DNA from 4 places in the Sphaerotilus microaerophilus genome. Region 4 is predicted to be linked to each of the others. Evidence: predicted binding sites of a transcription regulator. Region 4 holds the regulator's gene; each other region holds the start of a gene.

Region 1 (3,848 bases), 3.0 Mb from region 4:
AGATTTCCATGGCCGCCACCATCAACACCAATCTGATTTCTCTCAACGCCCAGCGCAACCAGTCGGTGTCGCAGTCCTCGCTGGCGACGTCGATGCAGCGCCTGTCCTCGGGTCTGCGCGTCAACTCCGCCAAGGACGACGCTGCTGGCCTGGCCATTTCCGAGCGCATGAACGCCCAGGCCAAGGGCATGAACGTCGCGATCCGCAATGCCAACGACGGCATCTCGATGGCGCAGACCGCCGAAGGCGCGCTGTCCAAGACCGGCGACATCCTGCAGCGCATGCGTGAACTGGCCGTGCAGGCTGCCAACGGCAGCAACAACGGCGCCGACAAGGATTCGCTGAACAAGGAATTCGAGGAACTGGGCAAGGAAATCACCCGGACGATCTCGTCGACCAGCTTCAACGACCAGAAGATCCTGGCCGGTGGCGTTGGCACCGCCGGTACGGTGACCTTCCAGGTGGGGGCGAACACGGAGACGGATGTCGACACCATCGACGTGACCTTCACCGACATGTCCACCGATGCCTCCCTGACCGCGGTGACGACGGGTGCCACCAACAAGATCGACAGCACCGTCACCGATGTCGGTGCCGTCATCGACGCCCTCGACGAGGCCCTTGACAAGGTCAACTCCGAGCGCGCCGTGCTGGGTGCGACGCAGAGCCGCTTTGACGCCGTGATCTCCAACCTGCAGGTGTCGTCGGAGAACCAGTCGGCCGCGCGTGGACGCATCGTGGATGCCGACTTCGCGGCGGAAACCGCCAACCTTTCGCGCTCGCAGGTGCTGCAGCAGGCCGGCAACGCGATGATCGCGCAGGCCAACCAGTTGCCGCAGCAGGTGCTGTCGCTGCTGCGCTGACCCTGGTTCGGACTTGCCGCCGGCTGGCCGATGCCCGCCGACGGTGTGCGACTTGATCGTGGCCGGGACCACCCATTCGGGTGGTTTCGGCCTTTCCGGCGTTGCCGTGCGCGTGCCGGATCTCACGCCAGGCGTTGGCCGCGGAGGCGAAACAGCGGCCCAACTCCGGCGCACATCGGCGGATCGAGCTCGCGGGGGCTGCCGACAATTCAGTCACAGGCCCCGACACGGGCTCTGTGGTCCGGAGATGTACCGGTGTGTTCGTGCCGACGCCCAGGCAGGCGGCGCATCCACCCTCGCCGGGCCATGTGGTGGGCTCCGATGCGTCGGGGTGCACTCACAAGGCCGGCTGATCCGCCGGGATTCGATGGCATGTTTGAGGAGTGCATGAAATGCCCCAGACGATCAACACGAACCTGATGTCGCTCAACGCCCAGCGCAACCAGTCGGTTTCGCAGTCCTCGTTGGCGACGTCGATGCAGCGCCTGTCCTCTGGCTTGCGCGTGAACTCCGCCAAGGACGATGCGGCCGGCCTGGCGATCGCCGAGCGCATGAATGCGCAGACGCGCGGCATGAACACCGCGATACGCAATGCCAATGACGGCATCTCGATGTCCCAGGTGGCCGAGGGCGCGCTGAGCAAGTTGGGCGACACCCTGCAGCGCATGCGTGAACTGGCGGTGCAGGCGAGCAACGGCAGCAACAACGGCGCCGACAAGGATTCGCTCGACCAGGAGTTCGGTGAACTGGCCAAGGAGCTGACCCGCACCATCCAGGCCACCAGCTTCAACGACCAGAAGATCCTCGCGGGCGCCATCGGCACGGCCGGCGTGGTGACCTTCCAGGTCGGTGCGAACACCGAGACCGGGGTCGATACGATCGACATCGCCTTCCCGGATATGTCGGCCGACCCGTCCATGGCGCTGGTGGTCGACGGCGGTACCAATGCGACCATCGACAGCACGACGGCCATCACCGACAACGCGGCGACCATCGATGCGATCGATGGGGCCCTGGAAGCGGTCAACTCGCAGCGCGCTATCCTGGGTGCCACGCAGAGCCGCTTCGATGCCGTGATCTCCAACCTGCAGGTGGCCTCCGAGAACCAGTCGGCCGCCCGCAGCCGGATCATGGATGCCGACTACGCCGCGGAGACGGCCAGCCTCTCGCGCGCCCAGGTGCTGCAACAGGCCGGCAACGCGATGATTGCGCAGGCCAACCAGCTGCCGCAGCAGGTCCTGTCGCTGCTCAAGGGCTGATCCGCGGGCCGGCTTGAGCGGGCCCAAGGCTGGCCCTCAAGTTGGTGTGGCTGGCGTCGATACCCTGAACGTCCGGCGCCAAAAGCGGCCGGGCGTTTTGCCGTCCAGGCATATCGCAGGCGCACATCGCGCAGAAAGGTCCGTTCCATGACCACGATCAGTTCTGCCGGGTTGGGCAGCGGCCTTGATGTCGAAGGCATCGTCACGTCGTTGATGAACGTCGAGCGCCAGCCGCTCACGCAGATGAAGACCGAGGCGAGCAAGATCGACACCAAGATCTCCGCCTACGGAAAGATCCAGAGCTACGTCTCCGCCCTGCGCGACGCAGCTTCCGCTCTCACCAAGTCCACCACCTGGGGCGACACCACTGCCGCCTCGTCGGATGCGGCAGTGGTGTCGGCCACGGGCAGCAGCAGTGCCGCAGCGGGCTCCTACAGCGTGTCGGTGCAGCAGCTGGCTGCCGGCCAGTCGCTGGCCAGCTCGGCCTTTGTCGACAGCTCGGCCACCGTCGGCGCGGGCAGCCTCAGCATCGAGCTGGGTGGCTGGAGTGCCGACCAGAGCAGCTTCACGCCCAAGGTGGGCTCCTCCGCAGTGAGCGTGAGCATCAGTGCCACCGACACCCTGGCGCAGGTGCGCGACAAGATCAACAACGCGGGCGCGGGCGTCACCGCCAGCATCGTCACCGACAGCAGCGGGGCGCGCCTGGTGATGCGCTCGGGTGCCACGGGCGAGGCGAACGCCTTCCGCGTCATCGTGGCCGACACCGACGGCAACTCCGCCGACACGACCGGCCTGTCGGGCCTGGGGTATGACCCCTCGGCGGCCATCGCGTCCATGTCCCGCACGCAGACGGCGGTCGACGCCCGGGCCACCATCGACGGACTGGCCATCACCTCGGCGAGCAATACGCTGGCCGATGTGGTGCCGGGTGTCACCCTCAAGCTGGCCAAGGTCAGTGCGGACCCGGTGGAAGTGAGCATCAGCTCCAACACCGAGACCATCAAGAAGGCGGTGACCGACTTTGCCACCGCCTACAACGACCTGGCCAAGTACCTCACCACCCAGACCAAGTACGACGCGGCCAGCAAGACGGCGGGCACGCTGCAGGGCGACGCCTCGGTGAACGCCCTGCGCGGCGCCTTGCGAAGCCTGGGGGGAGGCACGTCGTCGGCCTCGTCGGTGCTGACGCGCCTGGCCGACGTCGGGCTCGATCCGCAGTCCGACGGCACGCTCAAGGTCGACGCCACCAAGTTGGGGGATACCTTGGGCAGCAAACTGGCCGAAGTCCGGAAGTTATTCGCGACTTCGACCGGTGCGACCGATGCCGACAATGGCCTGGCCCATCGCCTGCGCCGGTGGGGCGATTCCGTGCTGGGGGCCGAAGGGGCACTCACCACGCGCGCCGACAGCCTGCGGCGGCAGAAGGACAGCAATGGCGACAAGCAGGACAGCTTCGAGCAGCGCATGACGCAGGTCGAGAAGCGCATGCGGGCCCAGTACACCTCACTGGACACCCAGATGGCCAAGATGAACGCCCTGCAGAGCTACGTGACGCAGCAGATCGCGGCCATGTCGAGCAGCAGCAGCTGATCGCAGGCGGCCGTTGGGCGGCGTTGGCTGATGTTGCATGCGTGAGCCTCAAGTCCATCTGACCACGGGTCGATAACACATCAGTCACACATCGACGTTCCGATCACCCCGATCGCTCTCAACCTTTCAACCGTAC
Region 2 (3,848 bases), on a different replicon from region 4:
TCTCGCGCACGCTGATGGGCGACTTCACGCCGCGCAGCTTGATCGTCTCGCCGATCTCGGCGATGGACTCCGGCGAGAAGCCGGGGTTGTCCGCCGTGCGCGGCTGGTGCGGGTCTTCGTCGATGAGGTCAAGCGGCAGCTCCTGCGGGCCGCCAGGGGCCGCATTCGCGGCCTGTGGCTCGTCCAGCAAGCTCGACAGGTCGCCGAGGCCATCCAGGCCCAGCCCGCCGCCCTTGGGCTTCTCTGCGGCCGCTTGCGGGGCCTTCTTCTTGGCGTTGGTCTTTACGGCGCTGGTCATTGCGCGATCTCCATCTTCGTGAACACGTAATCCGCCAGGGCGCGCACTTCCTGGGTGGCCTTGCGCGCAGCGGTTTTCTTGATCTTCCACACTGGCATCTGCTCGCCCAGCGCCTCCGCGATACTGTCTCGCGCGCCGACACTGAACGGCAAGATCAGTTGCGGATATGCCTGCTGCAAGGTCGCCAGGTTGCTGACGTGGCGCGGCTTCCGCGCGTCCACCTTGTTCGGCACCATGCCGAGAAAGCGCAGCTTCGGGTTTTGCTTGCGCAGGTTGCCGATGACGGCAACCATCTTCTTCATGCCTTGCAAGCTGTACGCCTCCATTTCGACCGGCGAAAGCATGTAGTCGGCGGCCAGCACGGCCGCCGTCATGGCAACGCCAAGGGAAGGGGCGGTGTCGATCAGGCACACGTCGAAGAACTCGCCTAGCGCCGCGATGCTGGCCCGCAGCGCGCCGGCGGCCTGGGCCAAGTCCATCTTGTCCAGGTTGGCCAGGCTGGCATCGGCCGCGATCAGCGCCAGGCCGTCATCCTCCCGGCCAGCGAACCAGGCGCGCAGCTCGTCGCCGCCGGCGGTGAACATGCGACTGGCGGGATAGCCCGAGTCGTGGCCGGCCAGCGTCCAGCTTGCATTGCCCTGGGTGTCCAGGTCGATCACTGCAACCCGAAGGCCGCGCTCCTGGAAGTCGAACGCCAGGTGGCAGGTTGCGAAGGTCTTGCCCTGTCCGCCTTTCTGAATTGCCGTGACCAGTGTTTTCATGAGTTGGGTTCCTGTTTCCTCTTTCCCTTGGCGTCGGCTTCCCAACGCTTGACGATGAACGCTTGATGCTCCGGCAGTACCGCCGTCACCCGCGCGAAGCCCTGCGGGAGCACTTCCCCCGCCGCTGCCCACACGCGACTGACCGCTTGCGATACCGCCCCCTTGGTCAGCCCCAGCGAGGCCACAAACTCGGCCTGGGGCCTTCCATCGACCAGCACGCCGCGCGCTATGTCGATGGTCTGTTGCCCGATCTCCAGGCCCTTGATCGCCGCCTGGAATTGGGCTTCGGTTAGCCGTTTCTTCATGGAGAACACCCATATAAACTCCACACCCGGTTGTTGAACAAAAGGCGGTGCCAGCCGCCGACCATGTGCAGAAGTTTAGCTAAACTCGCCGGGCGCGTCAAGCCTTTTAGCGGCTAAAAATCACCCCTTCTTGGCGTCATCCGAATACAGCGCGGCTAGGCGCTTGAGGTCGTCGGGGCCTTGCTGAACCTCGACCACCCGCATTCCGTAGCGCCCCATCTGCGACGCGGCGCGCGAAACTGCGAGCTGCTGCGCGTGGTCGGCGCTCACGAAGAACGTCATCAACGGCCCCACGGTGCGCGTGCCGCCGCTCGCAAAGCACACGTCGAACGAACCGCCATGCACATGCGGATCGACGCCTTCAACGAGCCGCCAGGGGTCAAGGCCCCATTCCTCGGATTGCGCGCTGTACCAATAGGCCGGCGCATCGCCGTTCAAATCGCTGGCCGCGTACTCGCGCACCAGGACGGCCACGCGGCCCGTGGTTGGCTCCACGAATCCCGGCGGGTAGGGCAGGGTCTGTTTTTTCATGTCAAAGCCCCTTCGGCTTGTAGATCGAAACGAAGTAGGTGATCGCGGTCAGCACCGCGAAGTACACCAGGAACGACCAGCCGGCATACACGCCAGGCGTGTTCCAGTGGTAGAGCATCCGCACGAACTGAAAGAAGGTGGCAATCGACAGCACCCACTTGAGGATCGGCCAGACCAACACGGTCGCCACCCATACGAACTTGACCAGGCCGGCCAGCAGGCCAGCACCGGGGGCCTTGTTGGGGGCAGCAGGCGCGGCGGCAGGCTCCACCGGCGCGGGCGCGGCGGGCTGCTCGATCTCCTTGGGGAACTTGATGATGTTGGACATAGCTTGACCCTCCACGCGCTTACGTGTTGAATGCTGGGTGCTCCCACTCGGAAGCATGGTTACGGTGTGCCAGCACCAGGCCAAGCGCCCCGGATCACTCCGGGGCGTTCCTCCACCTGGGGCCGCCCTTGATCTTGCCTCGGCTCACGCAATACTCCCTTCTTGGCGTCCTCGATAGGCCCGGCCGTTGCCGACCGGGCCATGTGCTCTTACCAGCCGGCCCGGCGCTTGGCCTGCTCGACGGCTTCCATCGACCAATGGCCCTTGGCCTGCCCCTCCAGGGAGCATCCGGCGAAGTACGCCTTGCCGCGCAGTTCCTCGGCTTTGCGCACCAGCTCGGCCGCCTCGGCCATCATGGCCGCGATCTCGTCACGGCGGGCCGGGAAGTCGGTCGCTGCCGCGCCCTCCAGCTCGTCAATCCAGGGCATGATCTTGTTGTCGCTCATCGGACTTTCTCCGGTAGTTGACCTGGGCGATGTGCCCGGCCTTCAAGTGCTATATTAGGGCAAAATGCCCTAGCCTGTCAAGCACTTTAGCTAAACTTTTTTCGCTTTACCGGAATCCGAAGGCTAAACTTTAGCCGCTAAAACCTTTCCCTTGGCGTCAATCCTCTTTCCAGATCACGCCCAGCCCGGCCAGGTCGCACAGGATCGCCCATGCCGCATAGGGAATCGGGGTGTCCTCGCCGATCCAGCGGCGGATCGTGCGGTCGCCCTTCGCGCCCAGCCCCAGCGCCTTCGCGGCCTTGCTGCCGCTGAACCCGGCCAGGCGCAGCACCTCGCGGACTTCCTCGCCGGTCGGTTGTGCCCAGCGTTCGGCCGGCTTCAAGCACTCCAGCCGGATATTGGCGTCGTTCGTCATTCGTTCGTTCTCCTGGTCAAGTGATAAGCCGCAACTGGTCGAAGCCGTAGATCGACTGGATGCAGCTCGGGTCTGAATCGACCACGCGCCGGCCTGCGCGATTGGTCTTGTACGTTACCGGCCTGTCGTCGTGCGCCCACACCTGGCGGGTGTCGGGATGCACCTTCACGATGATGATGCGCTTGCCGATGTAGCGGTCGAAAACCGGGTGATGGACGCTCACGATCTCGCACCGCTGGCCGGGCTTGAACTCCACCCGGTCGGCCGGGCCTCCATCGCCATTCCTGGCGATGCTGCAGGTTGCCGCGCTCGCTCCCGGCATCGTCGTTTCCGGCGATACAGGCCCGCCCTCGACCGGCTCGGCATCGTCGGCTTTGACGATGCTGCAGGTCATCGTCGTTTCTGGCGATGCGGGATCTCGCTCCGGGCCTGCGCCGGTGATTTTTCCCTTGGCGTCCAACCCGGCGGCCCTGGCCGCCTTGATCCTGGTCGCGGCCTCGGCCGCCCAGCGCCTGGCGATGAAGGCCCGATGCGAGGGCAGCACCACATCGACCAGGACGAACCCCGGCGGCACCAGGACGGTCGCCGGTTCGCGCCGCGCCGGCGGCTCCAGGCCGGCCAGCCAAGCGGGCAGGGGAGCATCGGCCAGGCGGTCGCGGTAGCTGGCCTCGACCATCACCGGGCGCTTCTTCTCGGCTCGCTGCGCAGCCAGGATGCCGCGCGCAACCTCGTCCACCGTCATGCAGCCCTGCGCCGTGTCGAAG
Region 3 (3,848 bases), 200 kb from region 4:
AGCAGCTCGTGGCAGCTGCGGCAACTGTCGCTGCAACTCGGCCGCCACTACGGCGATTCGACGGCACTGCACTGACGCTGGATACCCTCCGGCCGGCGCTGTTGCGCGGCAGGGGGATGGCAGAGTTTGTTAGCATGACCGTGTCATTGTTCACGCCTTGCACGGTCTGGAGCACATGACGGGCTGCACCAATCGCCTGCATGCCGGTCCCGTTGGGTCCGGTATCTGACGCGGTGGTCGCCTGTGTGCTCGCATCGCGCCGGCCCGATCGGTCGGCCGCGCGGCCCATCATCGGGCAGCGCCCGTCGCCCAGTGCGAGACGGAAGAAGTTTCATGCGTCATCTCGTTCGCCCCAGTGCCCTCGTGGCCACCTATTTCGACACGCTCGCGCCCAACCAGGTGGCGACGGCGCGCGCGCTGCAGCAGGCGGTGCTTGCGGCGGCGCCGCAGCTGGAGCAGACCGTGAAGTGGGGCAACCTCACTTTCGTGAGCGAGGGGCGCAACCTGCTCGCCATCGTCACGCACAAGGCGCATGCGCACCTGCAGGTATTCAACGGCGCGATGCTGGGTGCGGAGTTCCCCGAGCTGGAGGGCGTGGGCAAGGGCATCCGCCACATGAAGCAGCGCTACAGCCAGCCGGTCGATGATGCGCTGGTGCAGGACATCGTGCGTGCCGCGGTGATGGTCGGCATTTCGCGGCGCGACGACTGACCTGCCCCGCCTCGCCCGATGGCAGGTTGTTGATCGCAATCCGGCTGCATGGCGGCCGCCAAGTGCTGAAGGTGCCAAAAGGCGCAGAAAACAACAACGGCCCGTGAGGGCCGTTGTTGTTGGTGCCGCGCAGTCATCCTGCGCAGCCGTGTTGCGTCATCCGGACCCGGTGTCGAGCCCCGATCGCGGGCCCTTCACCAGTGGATGCTGCCTGAGCCGGGCTGCTGCTCAGTTCTGGTAGGCACTCAGGCTGCGCGCACCAGTGGCGCCGTAGACCGCCGGGCTGCCGCCGGGCATCAGGACGTCCATCGCGCGATCCAGGGCCACCGTGGCGCGAGCCAGTGACTCGCGCTGTGCAGCCACCTGGCCTCCGGCAGTCACCAGCCGCGAGCGCAACGCCGGGGGGACCCCACCGCCCGCCCGGGCTGCGCGGGTAAAGCTGTCCACCGCGCGCTCCAGGGCTCGGTGCAGCGCCTGGGCGTGCGACTCGATGCCGCCGATGTCGCGCCGGCGCAGCGCCTCGCCGAGGTCCCCGAGCTCGGTTTCCACCGCCTGCAACAGGCCTTCGAGCACCGGGTCGTGGCCCTGGGCGGGGAGCCCCCGTTCGGTCGGATCTGTGTTCGGCAACGGTGCGTTCATGGCGGGGGCTCGGTCAGAAGCGGGCAAGGCTGACGCCGCGCACCTGGCTTGTAGCCCGGGCGCGAAAGGTCAGGCAAACGAGATCGGGCAACGCACCCGCAAGGGCAACGCCGCCCTGGCTCAACGAGCGCTGCCGGACTTGCCCAGCACTTCCTGGGCATTGGCGAGCAGCTTGTCGGCGATGGTTTCGGCGTTCACCTTGTAGCTGCCGTCGGCGATCGACTGGCGCACCTGCTCGACCTTGTTGGCGTCGAAGGTGCCGTCGGCACCATCGAGCAGCGCCTTGGCTGCTCCAGACAGGCTCACGGTGGCGCTGGCCTCGCCAGTGCCGCTGGCGTTGCCAGCGGACGAGGTGTTGCTGGTGCGTGCACCGTCGGCAGCGCCGCGCGTGGCGGGCTGGCCCACGGGTGCGACGTTGGGGGAAACTGCCGTGTTGCCGATTTTCATCACGTACTCCTTGGCGCCGATACCGGTCCAGATCTGAGTTCTTGCAAGCGAGGTCTGACAGCGCCGATTGTGCGGCACGGTCCTGCATCGAGGGTGCCGGGGCACCGTCGGCGGCCGTGCAACCGCTTCGGTTCTGTGCGGGTCGGATTGCCAGAACACTGTCCACCCACTTTTCGGAGTCCCTTCGGCGGACTTGAGGGCGCCATTCCCGAATTCGGGGGGGTACGGCGGGGTGAAGCGGCTTCACAGCGGCAGCTCCACGCGGCGCGTGCCCACCGGCATCGCGGTGATGATGCGGCCGCTGTCGGTGCGCAGGCGCACGCTCTGGCCTTCGACGCCATTGCCCAACGCCTGGGCCTCGCCAGACACGGCGTAGCCCTGCCCCTGCGCGACGACGGTGACGGTCTCGCCGGCCTGGAACCACTGGCGCTGGCGCAGCAGGTCGGCGCGCACGGTGGCGCCCGCCGGCAGGGCGACGGCCAGCGTGCGGCCGACCAGGTCGCCCGGCGCGGTGAAGGCTGGGGCCAGTGCCGCGGCCAGGTCCACCTCGGCGAGTTGCAGGTCGGCGGCCGTGAGCGTGCTGCCCGCGGGCTGTGCCGTGGCCAGGACCGCAGCGCGGGCCCAGACCTGTACCGTCAGCGGCAGGTAGACCTGCCAGCGCACTGGTCCGCTCACGCAGCGCAGGGCCACGCGGGTGCGGCCCCAGGCGCGTGCACCGGGGGGAATCTGCGGCTCGATACGGGCGCAGGGCGCCAGCTTCAGACGGGGGTCGAGCGCCCCGGGGATCACCTCGACGCGCGCGCCAGCGGGTACGCGCACGCTCTGCTGCGTCAATGCCAGGGCCTGGGCGATCGAGGCGACGGCTGAGTCCGCCGCCTCGGTGGCGGCTCCGGTCCCCACGCCTCCGGCGTTGGCTGCCAGCACGTGGCCGCCGGAGCCCAGCGCGAGGCTGGCCCCGGCCAGGCACGCCGCCCACGCGGCGGCGCGGCTTTGGCTGCGCGCGGGCGAAGGCAGGGACGGGGTGACCATGGGCCAGGACTCTAGGGCGCGGCTGCGCCCGGGCAAGAGCGGAGATGGGTGGCTGGAAGGGTCCTTTTCACGCTCATGTTCGGGGGCGAGCCGTCCAAGAATGACAGCAAGCCGGGGTCCGGCCGCCCACCGGGCCTGCTGGCCGGGCGCCGACCTCTTCTGCCTCGCCCGCCCCGCCACGGATTGCCCCCATGCTCGACCGTCTTTCCGACCCGCTCGCCTTCCAGTCCGAAGCGCTGGTGCTGCGTGCCGAGCGGCAGCGCCTGCTGGCCAGCAACATCGCCAACGCGGACACGCCAGGCTACGTGGCGCGCGACATGGATTTCGCCACCGCGCTGCGGCAGGCCACCGGCACGCAGGCGTTGCCCCAGTCCATGGCCGCGACGCATGCCGGCCACCTGACACCCAAGACCGGGGCCGCCAGCGAAACCGGGCTGCTCTACGCCTCGGCCAGCCAGACCAACCTGGATCGCAACACCGTCGACATGGACCGCGAGCGCGCGAACTTTGCCGACAACGCCGTGAAGTACGAAGCCACGCTGAGATTCCTGAACGGCAGTGTGAGCACGATGCTCAACGCCATCAAGGGTCAGTGAGGCTGGCGGCCTGACCCGCAAGGAGCCCTGCGATGTCCATGCTCAACATCTTCAGCGTCGCTGGCAGTGCCGTCAGCGCGCAGAGCCAGCGCCTCAACACGGTGGCCACCAACCTGGCCAATGCCGATACCGTGGCCGGCCCCGACGGCCAGAGCTTCAAGGCCCGCCAGGTGCTGTTCCAGACCCAGCCGATGGGCGACCAGGGCGCTGCCGGTGTGCGCGTGGCGCAGGTGCTGGAGGACCAGACGCCCGGGCGGCGCGTGCACGACCCGAAGCACCCGGCGGCGGACGCGGACGGCTACGTCACCTACGCCAACGTCAACGCGGTGGAGGAGATGGTCAACATGATCTCGGCCTCGCGCTCGTACCAGAACAACGTCGAAGTGATGAACACCGCCAAGACCCTGCTGCTCAAGACCCTGCAGA
Region 4 (3,848 bases):
GATGGCCGCCACCGGTTTCACACCGGAGAACTGCCACAGCAACCAGCACAAGCAGGTGCTCGATCTGCTGCGCGAGGTGCGCCGCCGGGTGGTCGAAGAGGGCCAGGAGGAGCTGATCCCGCGCCTGCTGCCCGAGTTGGCACAGTGGTTCGAGCAGCATGCCCAGATGATGGATGCCGCCCTGGTGTTCCACATGGGCGAGGTGGGCTATGACGCGGCCAGCGGCCGCATCGACCGCCCGGTCCAGCCCGAGGCGGCCATCTCCGGCTGCGGCGGCAGCACCTGCGCCTGAAGCCGGACCTGATCCTGCGCCTGGCGTTCGCCAGGACGCGGGTCAGAACTGGTAGGCCAGCCGCATGCCGCCCCAGTGGCGGCCGGCCACGGTGATCGGGGCGGCGGCTTCCTTCATCAGCACATGCTTGCCACCGCCCATGTCGCGGCGGTAGGTCTGCAGCAGGAAGGGCCTCTGGTTGCGCGCCGACGCCAGCCCGGTGCGGTCGTCGAAGATGCGTCGGTAGCGGCTGTTGGCGGTGTCCCAGGCCAGGTCACCACGCTGCGGCTGGCAGTACTTGCGGTTGTGCGTGGCGATGTAGCCGTTGCGGTCGGCGGCGATGCAGAACGCGACCTTGGGGCTGAAGGCCAGCATCGCTTCCTGGATCGGCGGCAGCAACCGGTCGGTCAGCTGGGCGAAGCGGGTCAGGTGCTGCGCCGGGCGGGTGTTCGGGATCGGCCGGTAGGCCTCGTCGAACAGATCGGCCGCCGAGATGTCGCCACGTGCCAGCGCCTGTTCCAGCGCCGCGCCCACCTGGGCGGCCACGCGCTGCACGGCCTCGATGTAGGGCGTGTCGTCGGTGGCCACGTCACTGGCGGCCAGCTCGTCGATGAGCTGCTCGGACACCCGCAGGAAGCGGTCGCTGCAGGACATCGCGGTGTCCAGCCCGATCATCGCGGCCTGCATGTCCTGGCCGAGCCCTTCGGTGCGCTCGCTCACGCGCAGGCAGATGTCGCGGCTGCCCTGGGCTGCGACATTGATGCGCTGGACGTCGGTCTCGACATCGGCAAAGGCCCGGTGGATGGACCCCTGGGAGGCACCCGACCTGACCGCCGGGCCGGTGTCGATGCGGATCTCGCGCGAGAAGGCCTCGATGCGCTGGTCCAACTGGGCCAGCGTGCCCATGATGGTCTTGGAGGACACCTCCACACGCCCGGCCAGGTCCTTCACCGCATCGGCCACCACGCCAAAGCCACGGCCTGCCTCGCCAGCGCGCTTGGCCTCCACCGAGGCATTGAAGGCCACCAGGCGGGTCTGCAGCGCGATCTGGGTGATGTCGCCGGCCGCGGCCGACACCTCGTGCAGCACATGCACGATGCCGGCCACCTCGCTGGCCACCTCGGCCACCACGGCGCGGGCGCGGGTCACGGCCTCCAGGCTGGCACTCGTGGCCTGGCCGATGGCGTCCTGCGCGGTCTGCACCTGCGCAAGCTGATCGGTCAGCGCGTGCATCGCCTCGACCTGGGAGACCACCACGCGCTGGGTGTCCTCGATCACGCCGCGCGCCTCGGCGGCATCGCGACCGATGGTCGACACCTTGCCGGCGAGTCTGCGTACGATGGCCCCACCATCGACCGCCGGCGCGGCGGCCAGCGGTGCATCGGCGGTGGGCGCGGGACGGCGGGGGCGCAGCAGGCTCAGCATGATCGGGGTCTCCAAATCGTGACGGTCTTGCGGGAGTGGCACTGCCTCGCCATCGGCTCGTCGTCTTGTTGTCGTGTTGTCTGGTGGTCTTGCTGTCTTGTGTCTGGGTGCAGCCTGCCGCGGGATCCGTCACCTCCTGCGCGGCTGCAGGCTCACCAGGCGCGCAGCTTCGAGCGCAGCCGGGCAATCGACTGGCTGTGCAGCTGGCACACGCGCGACTCGGTCACGCCCAGCACCGCCGCGATTTCCTTGAGGTTCATGTCCTGCTCGTAGTACATGCTCATCACGAACTGCTCGCGCTCGGGCAGGTTCTTGATCGCCTCGACCAGGGCCTCGCGCATGCGGTAGTCGTTCAGGCGCGCCAGCGGGTCGGCGCCCTCCTCGGCCACGTGGCGGTCCAGGAAGTCGTTGTCGCCCTCGTCGCCGCCCATGTCCTCCAGGTAGATCAGCTGGGTGCCGCGCACCTTGTTGAGCAGGTCCTGGTAGTCGGTCAGCGTGATGCCCATTTCCTTGGCGATCTCGCTTTCGTGGGGCGCGCGGCCCAGGCGCTGCTCCAGGCGGTGCACGGCCCCCTCGATGTCGCGCTGGTGCTTGCGGTTGCCGCGGCTCATCCAGTCGGCGCCGCGCAGCTCGTCGAGCATCGCGCCGCGGATGCGCTGGGTGGCGAAGGTCTCGAACTGCACCCCCTGGCCGGTGTCGAAGCGGGTCAGCGCATCGGTCAGACCGATCATGCCGACCTGGATCAGGTCATCCAGCTCCACATTGGCCGGCAGCTTGGCGATCATCTGGTGCGCCAGCCGCCGCACCAGCGGGCTGTACTGCTTGAGCATGGCGTTGGCGTCGAGACGACCCTTGGCGGTGTACATACCGAGGCTCCGGGGAAATTCAGAGGTAGGCCTGGCGCGGCGAAGGCAGGGCGGCACGCTGGCTGCCGCAGACCATGTCGTCGCTCGCGGTGCAGGCCGCGGCACTTTCCAGCAGGCCTTCGACGAGGCGCACCAGCGACCGCGAGGGCGCGGCGGTGGGCGGCTCAGCCGGATCAACCTGCACAGCGGCATGTTGCACCCCGCCCAGGAAATGATCGGCGCAATAAGCAAGGCGCGAAGCCACCATCTCCCCTTGCGGGAATTCCGGCGGCGAGCACATCAGCAGGTCGTGGGACAGCCAGTCGGCCCGCTGGGCGAACAGCTTCATGGCGGCGTAGGCATGCTTCATCGACTCGGGCCGCTCGTCGCAGAGCACCACCGGGCGCGGGCGCGACAGGCCCTCGTCACCGCGACCGAACAGGCGCACCAGGTCCACCGCGGTGCCAAGCACCAGCACGACCTGACTGGAGGGTGCGGCGTCCACCACCGCATCGAGGAAGGCCCGGGTCGAGCCCCGGCTGTCCACCCAGCGCACCGGCAGGCCGCGCGCAGCGAGGTAGGACACCCGCTGCGACAGCGGTTCGATCCCCTCGGAGAGGTCGAAGCTGGCCAGCTCGCGTGGCGGGCCGCCACGCTCGGAGGCGTCCACCAGCAGGGTATCGAGGTCCATCTCCTCCAGCACGCTGCACAGGCGCTCGATCAGCACGCCGCCGTGGGCGATGAAGGGGTTGGAAACCACCGGCACGAAGCGGGCCGCGCGGGTGGAGAACAGACGGCGCAGTCCGTCGGCCTGGTCGGCCGGCATGGTGCGACGAAAGCGAGGCGGGTAGGACATCTTCAGGCTCCCTGGGCGCTGATGAGTGTCGGCATCACTGGCCGGATCCGGGGGCGGGCGACGCGGAACGCGAGCGGCGTGCGCCTGACGCCGGCGACGGCGGCGCCGAGAACAGCAGGTTCACGTCGTTGGCATCCATGCGCCAGGCCTGGGCACCGGCCGTGCGCAGCGCACGGTGCATCAGGGCCTGGGCGGTCAGGCGGTGCCAGTCCTCCGGCACGCGCTGGCCATTGGCCACCGCGACCACCTTGAGGCGGTGGCGGATCAGCGCGTCCAGCGCCGGGCCGAGCTTGACGGCCTCGTCGAGCTTGGACAGCACGATGCCCTTGGCCTGCGCCCCCTTGTAGGCCACCAGCACGTCCTCGATGGTCTCGCCCTGCTGGGCGGCATTGACCACCAGCAGGCGCTGGATGCTGGCGTGCGAGAGCATCTCCAGCAGCTCGCGCGTGCG

What was found. The regulator FliA, encoded in region 4, starts transcription of late flagellar genes. The targets are predictions, from matches to a motif close to CTAAAGTTTNNNNNNNNNNNGCCGNTA.
Region 1: a site for FliA is predicted at 2,158-2,184, ahead of fliD (flagellar filament capping protein FliD). Genes of this name have one in related genera too.
Region 2: a site for FliA is predicted at 2,777-2,803, ahead of kleA (stable inheritance protein KleA). Genes of this name have one in related genera too.
Region 3: a site for FliA is predicted at 1,969-1,995, ahead of flgM (flagellar biosynthesis anti-sigma factor FlgM). Genes of this name have one in related genera too.

What each region holds. Positions count from the first base shown of each region.
Region 1 is NZ_AP025730.1:1,612,306-1,616,153, forward strand. It holds gene NGK70_RS07110 (flagellin N-terminal helical domain-containing protein) at 9-863, shown strand; gene NGK70_RS07115 (flagellin N-terminal helical domain-containing protein) at 1,256-2,122, shown strand; gene fliD (flagellar filament capping protein FliD) at 2,270-3,712, shown strand.
Region 2 is NZ_AP025731.1:15,901-19,748, reverse strand. It holds gene NGK70_RS26300 (transcriptional repressor gene korB) at 1-298, opposite strand, end outside; gene NGK70_RS26295 (ParA family protein) at 295-1,059, opposite strand; gene NGK70_RS26290 (transcriptional regulator KorA) at 1,056-1,364, opposite strand; gene NGK70_RS26285 (DUF2761 domain-containing protein) at 1,485-1,895, opposite strand; gene kleE (KleE stable inheritance protein) at 1,897-2,223, opposite strand; gene kleA (stable inheritance protein KleA) at 2,433-2,669, opposite strand; gene korC (transcriptional repressor KorC) at 2,827-3,084, opposite strand; gene NGK70_RS26265 (hypothetical protein) at 3,101-3,848, opposite strand, start outside.
Region 3 is NZ_AP025730.1:4,420,053-4,423,900, reverse strand. It holds gene NGK70_RS18895 (hypothetical protein) at 1-75, shown strand, start outside; gene NGK70_RS18890 (DUF1801 domain-containing protein) at 334-711, shown strand; gene NGK70_RS18885 (hypothetical protein) at 940-1,350, opposite strand; gene flgM (flagellar biosynthesis anti-sigma factor FlgM) at 1,471-1,797, opposite strand; gene flgA (flagellar basal body P-ring formation chaperone FlgA) at 2,041-2,826, opposite strand; gene flgB (flagellar basal body rod protein FlgB) at 3,018-3,422, shown strand; gene flgC (flagellar basal body rod protein FlgC) at 3,455-3,848, shown strand, end outside.
Region 4 is NZ_AP025730.1:4,620,820-4,624,667, forward strand. It holds gene NGK70_RS19715 (hemerythrin domain-containing protein) at 1-292, shown strand, start outside; gene NGK70_RS19720 (methyl-accepting chemotaxis protein) at 335-1,696, opposite strand; gene NGK70_RS19725 (RNA polymerase sigma factor FliA) at 1,849-2,562, opposite strand; gene NGK70_RS19730 (flagellar biosynthesis protein) at 2,582-3,397, opposite strand; gene flhF (flagellar biosynthesis GTPase FlhF) at 3,432-3,848, opposite strand, start outside.